DNA from 3 places in the Streptomyces sp. NPDC088915 genome. Region 3 is predicted to be linked to each of the others. Evidence: predicted binding sites of a transcription regulator. Region 3 holds the regulator's gene; each other region holds the start of a gene.
The links. Region 3 encodes HrcA, which represses chaperone genes, less so after heat shock. Its sites were predicted from a motif close to TTNGCACTCNGNNNNNCNGAGTGCNAA; they were not measured.
Positions count from the first base shown of each region.

Region 1: the regulator HrcA is predicted to act here: its motif matches at 1,824-1,850, upstream of groES (co-chaperone GroES).
Region 2: the regulator HrcA is predicted to act here: its motif matches at 2,322-2,348, upstream of groL (chaperonin GroEL).

Region 1 is NZ_JBIVIR010000006.1:104,991-109,726, reverse strand. Features, by position in the region: gene groL (chaperonin GroEL) at 1-1,262, opposite strand, end outside; gene groES (co-chaperone GroES) at 1,370-1,678, opposite strand; gene ACIP5O_RS13030 (polysaccharide deacetylase family protein) at 2,201-3,178, opposite strand; gene ACIP5O_RS13025 (SAM-dependent methyltransferase) at 3,342-4,538, shown strand; gene ACIP5O_RS13020 (hypothetical protein) at 4,471-4,736, opposite strand, start outside.
Region 2 is NZ_JBIVIR010000007.1:154,561-159,296, reverse strand. Features, by position in the region: gene ACIP5O_RS15195 (class I SAM-dependent methyltransferase) at 1-401, shown strand, start outside; gene groL (chaperonin GroEL) at 527-2,155, opposite strand; gene ACIP5O_RS15185 (cold-shock protein) at 2,542-2,745, opposite strand; gene ACIP5O_RS15180 (MoaD/ThiS family protein) at 3,158-3,436, opposite strand; gene thrC (threonine synthase) at 3,469-4,736, opposite strand, start outside.
Region 3 is NZ_JBIVIR010000002.1:501,926-506,661, forward strand. Features, by position in the region: gene hemW (radical SAM family heme chaperone HemW) at 1-835, shown strand, start outside; gene ACIP5O_RS05800 (DUF3097 domain-containing protein) at 982-1,782, opposite strand; gene ACIP5O_RS05805 (MBL fold metallo-hydrolase) at 1,902-2,630, opposite strand; gene hrcA (heat-inducible transcriptional repressor HrcA) at 2,778-3,797, shown strand; gene dnaJ (molecular chaperone DnaJ) at 3,798-4,736, shown strand, end outside.

The DNA of each region.
Region 1 (4,736 bases), on a different contig from region 3:
TGGACGAGCGCGGAGCCGCCACCGGAGACGATGCCCTCCTCGACCGCGGCGCGGGTCGCGGAGATGGCGTCCTCCAGACGGTGCTTCTTCTCCTTCAGCTCCACCTCGGTGGCGGCGCCGACCTTGATCACGCACACGCCGCCGGCCAGCTTCGCGAGGCGCTCCTGGAGCTTCTCGCGGTCCCAGTCGGAGTCGGTGGACTCGATCTCGGCCTTGATCTGGTTGACGCGGCCCTGCACCTCGGACGAGTCGCCGCCACCGTCGACGATGGTGGTGTCGTCCTTGGTGATGGTGACGCGGCGGGCGGTGCCGAGCACGTCCAGACCGGCCTGGTCGAGCTTGAGGCCGACCTCCTCGGCGATGACGGTGGCACCGGTGAGGGTGGCGATGTCGCCGAGCATGGCCTTGCGGCGGTCGCCGAAGCCGGGGGCCTTGACGGCCACCGCGTTGAAGGTGCCGCGGATCTTGTTCACGACCAGGGTCGACAGGGCCTCGCCCTCGACGTCCTCGGCGATGATCAGGAGCGGCTTGCCGGCGCCGGCCTGGATGACCTTCTCCAGGATCGGGAGCAGGTCCTGGATCGAGGAGATCTTGCCCTGGTTGATCAGGATGTACGGGTCGTCGAGGACGGCCTCCATGCGCTCCTGGTCGGTCACCATGTACGGGGACAGGTAGCCCTTGTCGAAGGCCATGCCCTCGGTGAAGTCGAGCTCCAGGCCGAAGGTGTTGGACTCCTCGACGGTGATGACGCCGTCCTTGCCGACCTTGTCCATCGCCTCGGCGATGAGCTCGCCGACCTGCTGGTCCTGCGCGGAGAGCGCGGCGACGGCGGCGATGTCGGACTTGTCGTCGATCGGGCGCGCGGTCGCGAGGAGCTCCTCGGACACGGCCTTGACGGCGGCGTCGATGCCCTTCTTCAGGGCGGCCGGGGAGGCGCCGGCGGCGACGTTGCGCAGACCCTCGCGGACCAGGGCCTGGGCGAGCACGGTGGCGGTGGTGGTGCCGTCACCCGCGATGTCGTTGGTCTTGGTCGCCACCTCCTTCACGAGCTGGGCGCCGAGGTTCTCGTACGGGTCCTCGATCTCGACCTCGCGGGCGATCGTGACACCGTCGTTGGTGATGGTGGGGGCGCCGAACTTCTTGTCGATGACGACGTTGCGGCCCTTGGGGCCGATCGTCACCTTCACCGTGTCGGCAAGCTTGTTGACGCCGCGCTCAAGGGCGCGACGGGCGTCTTCGTCGAACTTCAGGATCTTCGCCATGGGAGCGGTTCAGCCCTCTCGGAATCTGCTGGTGGAACGAACGGCGCCCCGGGGCGCCCGGGAAAGGGGCCTCGGGGCGCGGTTCAGAGCCTCTGGCTCGGGGTGACTTACTTCTCGACGATCGCGAGCACGTCGCGGGCCGAGAGGACGAGGTACTCCTCGCCGTTGTACTTCACCTCGGTGCCGCCGTACTTGCTGTAGAGCACGACATCGCCGGTCTTGACGTCGAGCGGCAGGCGCTCGCCGTTCTCGAAGCGGCCCGGGCCGACGGCCAGGACGACGCCCTCCTGGGGCTTCTCCTTGGCGGTGTCCGGGATGACCAGGCCAGAGGCGGTGGTCTGCTCGGCGTCGAGCGGCTGGACCACGATGCGGTCCTCGAGCGGCTTGATGGCAACCTTGGAGCTGGTGGTCGTCACGATCCGACCTCCCCCTTCGGAGATCACGGGGTTGACTGTCTGAGGTGGCGAACCAGGTGGATCCGTCGTCGCGGGTGCCGGACCTGCCCGTCGCTGTGTTGGCACTCTCCGGTGGGGAGTGCCAGAGCCGAGACTATGGCCGCGATTAGCACTCGGTCAAGCGGAGTGCCAATTCATCGCTCCGTGGCGTGACCGGGGGCGCGGTCGTGCGGGGTTCCGGGGCCTTCCGGCAGCGCCTTCCCTCCCGGTCCGCGGACCGTACGCCCGCCCGTTCGACCGGCTTTCCCTCCACCGCGGCCCGTCCGACCCGCTCCCGCTCCCCCGTGGCCCGTCCGACCCGCTCCCGCTCCCCCGGCGGCGCCGAAGCCCGGGATCCCATCCCCTCCGCCGCCTTCCGGCCCAGCCGCTCGATCGGGTCCACCGGGCCGTCCGGGGAAGCGCAGGCGGTGAGGGCCGGGAGGGCGAGCAGCGCCCCGGCCACGGCCAGGGCGGCGGCGGCCCGGCGCCCGCGCCTCCCGGGTCTCACACGTAGTCCTCGAGCTTCGCGACCGCGTAGCCCTTGGCCGTGATCACGTTCATCACGCGGCGGACCATGTCGGCCATGCTGCCCTCCCAGTCCTCCTCGCCCCGGAAGTGGGTGAGGACGATGTCGCCGGGGTGCAGGTCCCGGTCCCACTCGCGCCACTCCATGTGGTCGGGGAAGGCCTCGGCGGCCCACAGCGGGACGGCCTTGATGCCGCAGGACTTGGCCACGCGCAGGGTGTCGTCGTTGTAGTTGCCGTACGGCGGGCGGAAGAGTTCGGGCCGCTTGCCGTACTTCTTCTCGATGACGTCCTGCATGCCGCAGATCTCGCGCTTCTGCTGGTCGTACGAGAGTCCGGGCAGGTAGCGGTGGTGGAGGGTGTGGTTGTGGAGCGCGACCCCGCCCTTCCGCGACTTCTGCATCCGGGCGAAGTAGGCGTAGTCGTCGCTGACGACGTAGTCGCTGAGGAAGGCGCTGTAGGGGACGTCCAGCTCGTTCATCATCCGCAGCAGCTCGGGGTCCTTCTCCGAGCCGTCGTCGATCGTCAGGAAGACGACCTTCTCCTTGGTGGGCACGGTGGTGAAGACGGGCGGCATGCCCTCGCTCTTCGTCTCGAAGCCCTTGCGGGTGGTGATCCTCGGCTTGACGGCGGGCGGGGCGGGCGCTTCGAGCGGGGGCCCGGCGAGGCCCCACTTCTTGGCGGCGAGCGCGCGGGCGGCCTTCCGGAGACGGAGCTTCTCGGCCTTCTGCGCCTGCGACTCGGGCGCGGCGGCGGCACCCTGCTTCGGGGCCTGCTGCGGAGCCTGCTTCGGGGCCTGCTTGAGGCCCTGCCGCGGGGCCTGCTGGCCGGAGGCGGGAGAGGGCGGTGCGGAGCGGTCCGGGCCGGCGCCGGAGCAGGCCGTGGCGACGGAGGCGAGGGCGGCGACGACGAGCGCCGCTCCGAGCGTCCGGTGGGAGCGGTGCACGCCTTTTCTCATCTTTTGTTCCTTTTGTCGTACGAGCTGCATGGCGCCGCATCCTGTCAGCGCGGCGGTCCCTTCCGGCCGCGACACCGCCGTACCCGGCCCACCGTCCCCCGGCCGGCCCACAGCTCTCCCCGGAGCCCGGATCCGGCGGGCCCACGGCTCCCCAGGGCCCAGAATGGGACGGGTGACCGACCTCGCCTCCTTCGCCGCCCTGCTCGCCCCCGAGGGGCAGACGCTCCTCGCCGCCCTGCGCGACTACGACCCCGCCCGGGAGCTGGCGGTCGCGTCCCGGCTGCGCCGCGACCACCCCGCCGAGCTGGTCACGGCGGCGCTCGGCCAGGCGCGGCTGCGGCAGCGGGCGGTGGCGAAGTTCGGCGCGGAGGACGCGTACCGGATGTACTTCACGCCCCACGGCGTCGAGCAGTCGACCCGGGCCCCGGTCGGCGCGCACCGGGCCGGCCGGATGAAGGCGCTGGGCGTCGGGAGCGTGGCGGACCTGTGCTCGGGGATCGGCGGCGACGCGATCGCCCTGGCCCGCGCCGGGATCTCCGTCCTCGCCGTCGACCGCGACCCGCTGACCGCCGAGGCGGTCCGGGCCAACGCCGGGGCGCTCGGCCTGTCGGACCTGATCGAGGTGCGGTGCGCGGACGTGACGGAGATCGACACGAGCCCGTACGACGCCGTGTTCGTCGACCCCGCGCGGCGCGGTGGCCGGGGCAGGATCTTCGACCCGGAGGCGTACTCGCCGCCGCTCTCCTGGGCGGTCGAGGCGGCCCGGAAGGCCCCGCACGCGGCCCTGAAGGTGGCGCCGGGCATCCCACACGAGGCCGTACCGGCGGAGGCCGGGGCGGAGTGGATCTCGGACGGCGGGGACGTGAAGGAGGCCGTGCTGTGGTTCGGTACGGAGCCGGGCGCGCGCCGGGCCACACTGCTGCCCTCCGGCGCGACCCTCGCCGGGCGCGGGCTGCCCGACCCGGCGGTCCGGCCGGTGGGCCGCTACCTGTACGAGCCGGACGGCGCGGTGATCCGCGCGCACCTGGTGGCCGAGGTGGCCGAGGAGCTGGACGGCGGCCTGGTCGACGAGACGATCGCGTACGTGACCTCGGACGTCCTGGTCCCGACCCCGTACGCCGCCGCGTACGAGATCACCGACGAACTCCCCTTCAACCTCAAGAAGTTGAAGGCGCTGCTGCGGGAGCGGGAGGTCGGCACCCTGACCGTGAAGAAGCGGGGCTCGGCGGTCGAGCCGGAGGAGATCCGCCGCAAGGTGAAGCCGAAGGGCCCGAACGCGGCGACGGTGCTGCTCACTCGGGTCGCGGGTGCCCCGACGATGCTGATCGGCCGGCCCGTCCGGCCGGGCGGGGAGCGGTGAGCCGCACCGCGAACCGGTAGTGGCCGACGGCCTTCACCAGGCCGGTGAGTCCCGTGATCCAGAGGATCAGGGCGGCGCCCATGCCGTAGGCGACGAGGCCGTAGCCGCCGTTGTCCCGGGTGGTGCCCGCCGGGACGGCGAAGCCCAGCCAGAGCCCGGCCGCGCACATCACGAAGGACAGCACCAGCCAGCAGACGC
Region 2 (4,736 bases), on a different contig from region 3:
CGGGCGCGGACGGCGTCCGGTTCGTGTGCGGCGACGCCTTCGCACCGGGCGTCCTGGACGGGCCGTACGACCTGGTCCACGACTCCGGCTGCTTCCACCACCTGCCCCCGCACCGCCGTATCGGCCACCTCGCGCTCCTCGACCGGGTCCTCGCACCCGGCGGCCTCTTCTCCCTGACCGCGTTCGCCGCCGGGGAGGGCGGCATGGGATCCGAACTGCCGGACGCCGACTTCTACCGACGCGGTCGGCTCGACGGCGGCCTCGCCTACACCGACGACTCCCTGCGCGCGGTCTTCGCGGACCTGGCGGAGGTCGAGCTGCGGCGCATGCGCGACGAGCCCGCCGACTCGGCGTCCTTCGGCGAGTCCTTCCTGTGGGCGGGGCTCTTCCGGAAGGCGTGAGTGCTCTGCGGAGGGCGTGAACGGGCGCGCAACAACGCCCGAGGGCGGCACCCCCGGTGGGGGTGCCGCCCTCGTTCGCGTTCAGCGATGAACCGCCGATCCCGGGATCCGGAGATCCCCGAGGATCAGAAGTCCATGTCACCGCCCGGCATGCCGCCGCCGGCCGGCGCGGCGGCCTTCTCCGGCTTGTCGGCGATGACGGCCTCGGTGGTGAGGAACAGCGCGGCGATCGACGCGGCGTTCTGCAGCGCGGAGCGCGTCACCTTCGCCGGGTCGATGATGCCCTCGGCGATGAGGTCGACGTACTCGTTGGTCGCGGCGTTCAGGCCGTGGCCGACGGGCAGGTTGCGGACCTTCTCCGCCACGACGCCGCCCTCGAGGCCGGCGTTGACGGCGATCTGCTTCAGCGGGGCCTCCAGGGCCAGCTTCACGATCGCGGCACCGGTGGCCTCGTCGCCGGAGAGGTCGGCCTCCAACTTCTCGAAGACGGTCGACGCCTGGAGCAGGGCCACGCCACCGCCGGCGACGATGCCCTCCTCGACGGCCGCCTTCGCGTTGCGGACGGCGTCCTCGATGCGGTGCTTGCGCTCCTTGAGCTCGACCTCGGTCGCGGCACCGGCCTTGATGACGGCCACGCCGCCGGCCAGCTTCGCGAGGCGCTCCTGGAGCTTCTCGCGGTCGTAGTCCGAGTCGCTGTTCTCGATCTCGGCGCGGATCTGGTTCACGCGACCGGCGACCTGCTCGCTGTCACCGGCACCGTCGACGATGGTGGTCTCGTCCTTGGTGATGACGACCTTGCGGGCGCGGCCCAGCAGGTCGAGGCCCGCGTTCTCCAGCTTGAGGCCGACCTCCTCGGAGATGACCGTGCCGCCGGTGAGGATGGCGATGTCGTTCAGCATGGCCTTGCGGCGGTCGCCGAAGCCCGGGGCCTTGACCGCGACGGACTTGAAGGTGCCGCGGATCTTGTTGACGACCAGGGTCGACAGGGCCTCGCCCTCGACGTCCTCGGCGATGATCAGCAGCGGCTTGCCCGACTGCATGACCTTCTCCAGGAGCGGGAGGAGGTCCTTCACGGAGGAGATCTTGGAGTTGACGATCAGGAGGTAGGGGTCGTCGAGCGACGCCTCCATGCGCTCCATGTCGGTGGCGAAGTACGCCGAGATGTAGCCCTTGTCGAAGCGCATGCCCTCGGTGAGCTCCAGCTCCAGACCGAAGGTCTGGGACTCCTCGACGGTGATGACGCCTTCCTTGCCGACCTTGTCCATCGCCTCGGCGATGAGCTCGCCGATCTGGGTGTCGGCGGCGGAGATGGAGGCCGTGGAGGCGATCTGCTCCTTGGTCTCGACGTCCTTCGCCTGCTCGAGCAGGGCGCCGGAGACGGCCTCGACGGCCTTCTCGATGCCGCGCTTGAGGGCCATCGGGTTGGCACCGGCGGCGACGTTGCGGAGGCCCTCGCGGACGAGCGCCTGGGCGAGGACGGTGGCGGTGGTCGTGCCGTCGCCGGCGACGTCGTCCGTCTTCTTGGCGACTTCCTTGACCAGCTCGGCGCCGATCTTCTCGTACGGGTCCTCGAGCTCGATCTCCTTGGCGATGGAGACACCATCGTTGGTGATCGTGGGGGCGCCCCACTTCTTCTCGAGGACGACGTTGCGGCCCTTGGGGCCGAGGGTGACCTTGACGGCGTCAGCGAGCTGGTTCATGCCGCGCTCGAGACCGCGCCGGGCCTCCTCGTCGAACGCGATGATCTTGGCCATGTGAAGTGGTCCTCCCGGACATGGGGTGGATAACGCTCCAGGACCGCGCCGACGCCCGCGACGGACGGCCTCCGCAGCTCCGCGTGGTTCCTTGCCCCACCCGGCCGGCGGCCTCGTCTGCCCGATCCTCGTAGCACTCTCACCTTCAGAGTGCTAACGCCAATGATTAGCACTCGCCCTATGAGAGTGCAAGCCGTTCCGAAGGAACGTCGACGAGGGGTGGCGGTCGGGCGACGGGAGGGCGCAAGCGACTCTCGGGTTTCGGGAGGGGCCGGGGAGGGGTCGGGGAGGGGTCGGGGTGCCCCGGAGAACGCGCGAGGGGCCCGCTTCCCCTGGGGGATGCGGGCCCCTCGACGGCGTTGCGTCGGTGGCCGATCGCGCCGCGCTCAGACGGCGAGCTTGACCATGTCCGCCTGCGGACCCTTCTGGCCCTGCGAGATCTCGAACTCGACTCGCTGTCCCTCTTCGAGGCTGCGGTAGCCATCCATCTGGATCGCGCTGTAGTGGACGAAAACATCCGCACCACCGTCGACCGCGATGAAGCCGTAGCCCTTCTCCGCGTTGAACCACTTGACGGTGCCCTGAGCCATGCCTAACTCCCCTATTACTGGCCCTTGCGCGGGGCCGCACTTCACGAACCCCGGGTCAGACCCTGCGCCGGAACGCGTCGACCGCCGCTGAATGTATCTGTCCAACTGCCCTCTGCAACAGGCCAATCGGGCGAGAATTCTGGGCAGCGCGGAAAGGAGAACTGGGGAGATTCCCCTGAATCGCGGGGCAAGTCGGGCCCGGCAAAGCGCGCAGAAGGTGCACAACGCGCACACAGTTTGACTGCTTCTTGTCAGGTCGAGGCGCGTTTTCATATGCGCCCGGCATGAGCAGCGGAGGGGGCTTCCCCAACTCTACCGCGCTCAACCATGCAGAATTGCCCCTTCCGCTTATGGACGCGGAAGGGGCAATTCAAGAAAGACGGGACAACGGGTACCGCTCGGGAAACGCGGCTCAGCAGCCGCCGGCGACCGCCGGGATGATCGAGACGCCCGAGCCGGCCGGGGTGGCCGTCTCCAGGCCCTGCTCGAAGCGCACGTCGTCGTCGTTCACGTAGACGTTGACGAAGCGGCGCAGCTTGCCCTGGTCGTCCAGGACGCGGGCGGCGATGCCCGTGTGGTTCTTCTCCAGGTCCGCGATGACCTCGGCGAGGGTCGTGCCCTCGGCCCGGACCTCGGACTGCCCGCCGGTGTAGGTGCGGAGGATGGTGGGGATGCGGACGTTCACGGCCATGGCTTCTTAACCTTTCGGGGGACCGGAGGAGTTCAGTGGGCCAGGCCGGCGTTGCGGAACGCGTCCAGGCTCGGGCGGATGGTGACGGTCTCCCGAGAGGTGTCGGCCACCGCGTCCAGGGTCTTGAGCCCGTCGCCGGTGTTGATGACGACGGTGGTGAGCTCCGGGTCGATCAGGCCGTTCTCCACGAGCTTGCGCGCGACGCCGACGGTCACGCCGCCCGCGGTCTCGGCGAAGATGCCCTCGGTCCGCGCGAGCAGCTTGATCGCGTCGACGACCTGCTCGTCGTTCACGTCCTCCACGGCGCCGCCGGTGCGGCGGGCGATGTCGAGGACGTACGGGCCGTCGGCCGGGTTGCCGATCGCGAGCGACTTGGCGATCGTGTTCGGCTTCTGGGGCCGCACGACGTCGTGGCCCTCCTTGAAGGCCACCGACACCGGGGAGCAGCCCTCGGCCTGGGCGCCGAAGATCTTGTACGGCTTGTCCTCGACGAGGCCCAGCTTGATGAGCTCCTGGATGCCCTTGTCGATCTTGGTGAGCTGGGAGCCGGAGGCGATCGGGATGACGATCTGGTCGGGGACGACCCAGCCGAGCTGCTCGCAGATCTCGTACGCGAGCGTCTTGGAGCCCTCGCCGTAGTACGGGCGCAGGTTGACGTTCACGAAGCCCCAGCCCTCGCCGAGCGGGTCGCCGATGAGCTCGGAGCAGAAGCGGTTGACGTCGTCGTAGTTGCCCTCGATGGCGACGAGGTCACCGCCGTAGACGCCGGCCATGACGACCTTGCCCTCTTCCAGGTCGTGCGGGATGAACACGCAGGAGCGGAAGCCGGCGCGGGCGGCGGCGGCGCCGACGGCGCCGGCCAGGTTGCCCGTGGAGGAGCAGGAGAGGGTGGTGAAGCCGAAGGCGCGGGCGGCCTCGATGGCCTGGGCGACGACCCGGTCCTTGAAGGAGTGGGTCGGGTTCCCGGAGTCGTCCTTGACGAAGAGCCTGCCGGGGGCGACGCCGATCTCGCGGGCCAGGTTGTCGGCCTTGACGAGCGGGGTCCAGCCGGGGTTCAGGTTCGGCTTCTCGGCGACGTCGGCCGGGACGGGCAGGAGGGGGGCGTAGCGCCAGATGCTGGCGGGGCCGGCCTCGATGCGCTTCCGCAGCTCCTCGGGGTCGCCGACCGGCAGGTCGTACGCGACTTCGAGCGGTCCGAAACAGAGCTCGCAGGCGAAGATCGGGCCGAGGGCGAAGACTTCACCGCATTCGCGACAGGAGAGCCCGGACGCGGAACCGAGGTCGACGGTGGTGGCGGGTG
Region 3 (4,736 bases):
CCCGGAGTCGGTGGACCCGGCCTACCTGGCGGAGCTGCGCGCGGGCGGCTTCAACCGGATCTCCTTCGGCATGCAGAGCGCCCGGCAGCACGTCCTGAAGGTCCTCGATCGCACCCACACGCCCGGGCGCCCCGAGGCGTGCGTCGCCGAGGCGCGGGCCGCCGGGTTCGACCACGTCAACCTCGACCTGATCTACGGCACGCCCGGCGAGTCCGACGACGACTGGCGGGCCTCGCTCGACGCGGCGATCGGCGCCGGGCCCGACCACGTCAGCGCCTACGCGCTGATCGTCGAGGAGGGCACGCAGCTGGCCCGCCGCATCCGGCGCGGCGAGGTCCCGATGACCGACGACGACGTGCACGCCGACCGGTACCTGATCACCGAGGAGGTGCTGTCCGGGGCCGGTTTCTCGTGGTACGAGGTGTCCAACTGGGCCACCTCGGAGGCCGGGCGCTGCCTCCACAACGAGCTGTACTGGCGCGGCGCCGACTGGTGGGGCGCCGGGCCCGGCGCGCACAGCCACGTGGGCGGGGTCCGCTGGTGGAACGTGAAGCACCCGGGCACGTACGCGGCGGCCCTCGCGGCCGGGAAGTCGCCGGGTGCCGGGCGCGAGCTCCTCTCCGAGGAGGACCGGCGGGTGGAGCGGATCCTGCTGGAACTGCGCCTCCGGGACGGCTGCCCGCTGGACCTGCTCAGGCCCGCGGGGCTCGCCGCCTCCCGCAAGGCCCTGGAGGACGGCCTCCTGGACCCCGCCCCGTACGGGGCGGGGCGCGCGGTCCTGACCCTGCGGGGGCGGCTGCTCGCGGACGCGGTGGTGCGGGACCTGGTGGACTGAGTGGCGGTGACGCCCGGCCGCGGCGATCCCCGCGGCGGCGGGGACAAGGACCTGCTCGGCCGGGTCGACGAGCCGATCGACGGGACACCTCCGCGGAAGGCGGAGAAGAGGCCGGGCGTCGGTCGGTCCAACGATCGGCCTGGTGTTCAGGTCACGGTCACGTGGTCGATGAGCCGTTCCACGGCACCCAGCAGCTCCGGCTCCAGGTCCTTGTACGACGTCACCCGCGACAGGATGTGCTGCCAGGCCGCGCCCGTGTTCTCCGGCCAGCCCAGGGCGCGGCAGACGCCCGTCTTCCAGTCCTGGCCGCGCGGGACCGTCGGCCAGGCCGGGATGCCGAGCGAGGACGGCTTCACCGCCTCCCAGACGTCGATGTACGGGTGGCCGACGACCAGGACGTCCGGGGAGGTCACCCGCGCGGCGATCCGGGACTCCTTCGAGCCCGGGACCAGGTGGTCCACCAGGACGCCGAGGCGCGCGTCGGGCGCCGGGCCGAACTCCGCGACGATCGACGGCAGGTCGTCGACGCCCTCCAGGTACTCCACGACCACGCCCTCGATCCGCAGGTCGTCGCCCCAGACCCGCTCGACCAGCTCCGCGTCGTGGCGGCCCTCGACGTAGATCCGGCCCGCCCGCGCCACGCGCGCGCGTGCGCCGGGCACTGCGACCGAGCCGGAGGCCGTACGGGTCGGGCGGGCCGGGGCCGCCGAGGGGCGGACCAGGGTCACGACCTTCCCCTCCAGGAGGAAGCCGCGCGGTTCCAGCGGGAAGACCCGGTGCTTGCCGAAGCGGTCCTCCAGGGTCACCGTGCCCGCCTCGCAGCGGATCACCGCCCCGCAGAAGCCCGTCGCCACCTCCTCCACGACGAGGTCCCGGTCGGCCGGGACCTCCGGGACGGGCGCCGAGCGCTTCCAGGGGGGTGTCAGATCGGTTTGGTAGCTGCGCATGGGCTCAATCCTGTCCGGGGAGCGGCGTCGGGACACTGCCGGGGGTCCGGGGGCCGTCCCCCGGGAGATGCAGCCGTGGAGGCGTCAAGCCCGGGCCTTGGCCGCGCATCCGGGCGACGTTATGCGACGGAGAAGCGCGTCGCCAGTTCCTCGCGCTGGCGTCGTACGAACGCGGCGTCCACCACCGCCCCGTGCCCCGGCACGTACACCGCGTCCCCGCCGCCGAGCGACAGGAGCCGGTCCAGGGCGTCCGGCCAGCGGGACGGGATCGCGTCCGGGCCCGCCTGCGGCTCGCCCGACTCCTCCACCAGGTCCCCGCAGAAGACCACCTCCGGCGGACCGGGCACCAGGAGCACCAGGTCGTGGCCCGTGTGCCCGGGGCCGACGTTCGCCAGGAGCACCTGCCGGCCGCCCAGGTCGAGCGTCCACTCGCCGGAGACCATGTGCCGCGGGGCCACGAGCACGTCCACCGCCTCCGCGGCCGCCGCCGGGTCGAGGCCGTGCCGCACCGCGTCCGCCCGCAGCGCCTCCCGGTCCCGCTCCCGGGCGAGCAGCTCCTCCGTGCCGACCGCGCCGAAGACCTCCGCGCCCGCGAAGGCCGCCGTGCCGAACACGTGGTCGAAGTGCGGATGGCCCAGTGCGATGTGCGTCACCCTCCGGCCGCCCGTGAGTTCCGCCACCTCCGCCCGCAGCTTCGCGCCCTCCGCGAGGGACGACCCCGTGTCGTACAGCAGCACCGCCCGTTCGCCCACGACGAGCCCCACCGTGGCGTCCCAGACGGGCAGCCGGCGCCGGCCCACCCCGTCCGCGAGCCGCTCCCAACCCTGTGCTTCCCAGTCGACATCCATACCGCGACGCTAACCGGTGGGGCGTCGCCTCCTTGCCAGGAGCGACGTGTGCCGCCGTACACTGGCCCGGGATCGCTGGCACTCGGACAGGGCGAGTGCCAAAAGCGGAGCAACCGGATCGACCGACGACAGCTGGAGGTGCGCACGATGCTCAGCGAACGCAGACTCGAGGTGCTGCGCGCCATCGTCCAGGACTATGTCGGGACGGAGGAGCCGGTCGGCTCCAAGGCGCTCACGGAGCGCCACAAGCTCGGCGTGTCGCCCGCCACCGTGCGCAACGACATGGCCGTGCTCGAGGAGGAGGGCTACATCGCGCAGCCCCACACCAGCGCGGGCCGCATCCCGACGGACAAGGGCTACCGGCTGTTCGTCGACCGGCTCGCGGGGGTCAAGCCGCTGTCGACGCCCGAGCGGCGGGCCATCCACAACTTCCTCGACGGCGCCGTCGACCTGGACGACGTCGTCGGCCGCACGGTCCGGCTGCTCGCGCAGCTGACCCGGCAGGTCGCCGTCGTCCAGTACCCCTCGCTGACCCGCTCGACCGTCCGGCACGTGGAACTGCTCTCGCTGGCCCCGGCCCGCCTGATGCTCGTCCTCATCACGGACACCGGACGGGTCGAGCAGCGGGTGATCGACTGCCCCGCGCCCTTCGGCGAGACCTCGCTCGCCGACCTGCGGGCCCGGCTCAACAGCCGGGTCGTCGGCCGCCGGTTCGCCGACGTGCCGCAGCTGGTGCAGGACCTCCCCGAGTCCTTCGAGGAGCCCGAGGACCGCGCCACGGTCTCCACCGTGCTCGCGACCCTCCTCGAATCCCTCGTCGAGGAGCACGAGGAGCGGCTGATGATCGGCGGCACCGCCAACCTCACCCGCTTCGGACACGACTTCCCCCTGACGATCAGGCCCGTCCTGGAGGCTCTGGAGGAGCAGGTCGTCCTCCTCAAGCTGCTCGGCGAGGCCAAGGAATCGGGCATGACCGTACGGATCGGGCACGAGAACGCCCACGAGGGGCTGAGCTCCACGTCCGTCGTCTCGGTCGGCTACGGTTCGGGCGGCGAGGCAGTCGCCAAACTCGGCGTGGTCGGACCGACCCGCATGGACTACCCCGGAACGATGGGAGCGGTACGCGCAGTGGCACGTTACGTCGGACAGATCCTGGCGGAGTCGTAAGTGGCCACGGACTACTACGCCGTACTCGGCGTACGCCGCGACGCGTCCCAGGACGAGATCAAGAAGGCCTTCCGGAGGCTCGCGCGCGAGCTGCACCCGGACGTCAATCCCGATCCGAAGACGCAGGAACGCTTCAAGGAGATCAACGCCGCCTACGAGGTCCTCTCGGACCCGCAGAAGAAGCAGGTCTACGACCTCGGCGGCGACCCGCTCTCGGCCTCCGGCGGAGGCGGCGCGGGCGGCTTCGGAGCGGGCGGCTTCGGCAACTTCTCCGACATCATGGACGCCTTCTTCGGCACGGCCTCGCAGCGCGGCCCGCGCTCGCGCACCCGCCGGGGCCAGGACGCCATGATCCGTCTGGAGATCAGCCTCGACGAGGCGGCCTTCGGCACCACCAAGGACATCCAGGTCGACACGGCGGTCGTCTGCACGACCTGCTCCGGCGAGGGCGCCGCGCCCGGCACCTCCGCGCAGACCTGCGACATGTGCCGCGGCCGCGGTGAGGTCTCCCAGGTCACCCGGTCCTTCCTGGGCCAGGTCATGACCTCCCGGCCCTGCCCGCAGTGCCAGGGCTTCGGCACCGTCGTCCCGACCCCGTGCCCCGAGTGCGCGGGCGACGGGCGGGTCCGCTCCCGCCGCACCCTCACGGTCAAGATCCCGGCCGGCGTCGACAACGGCACCCGCATCCAGCTCGCGGGCGAGGGCGAGGTCGGTCCCGGCGGCGGCCCCGCCGGCGACCTGTACGTCGAGATCCACGAGACCCCGCACGAGACGTTCCAGCGGCGCGGCGACGACCTGCACTGCACGGTCACCCTTCCGATGACGGCCGCCGCGCTCGGCACCAAGGTGCAGTTGCAGACCCTCGACGGCATCGAGGAGATCGACGTCCGTCCGGGCACCCAGTCCGGCCAGTCGATCCCGCTCCACGGGCGCGGCGTC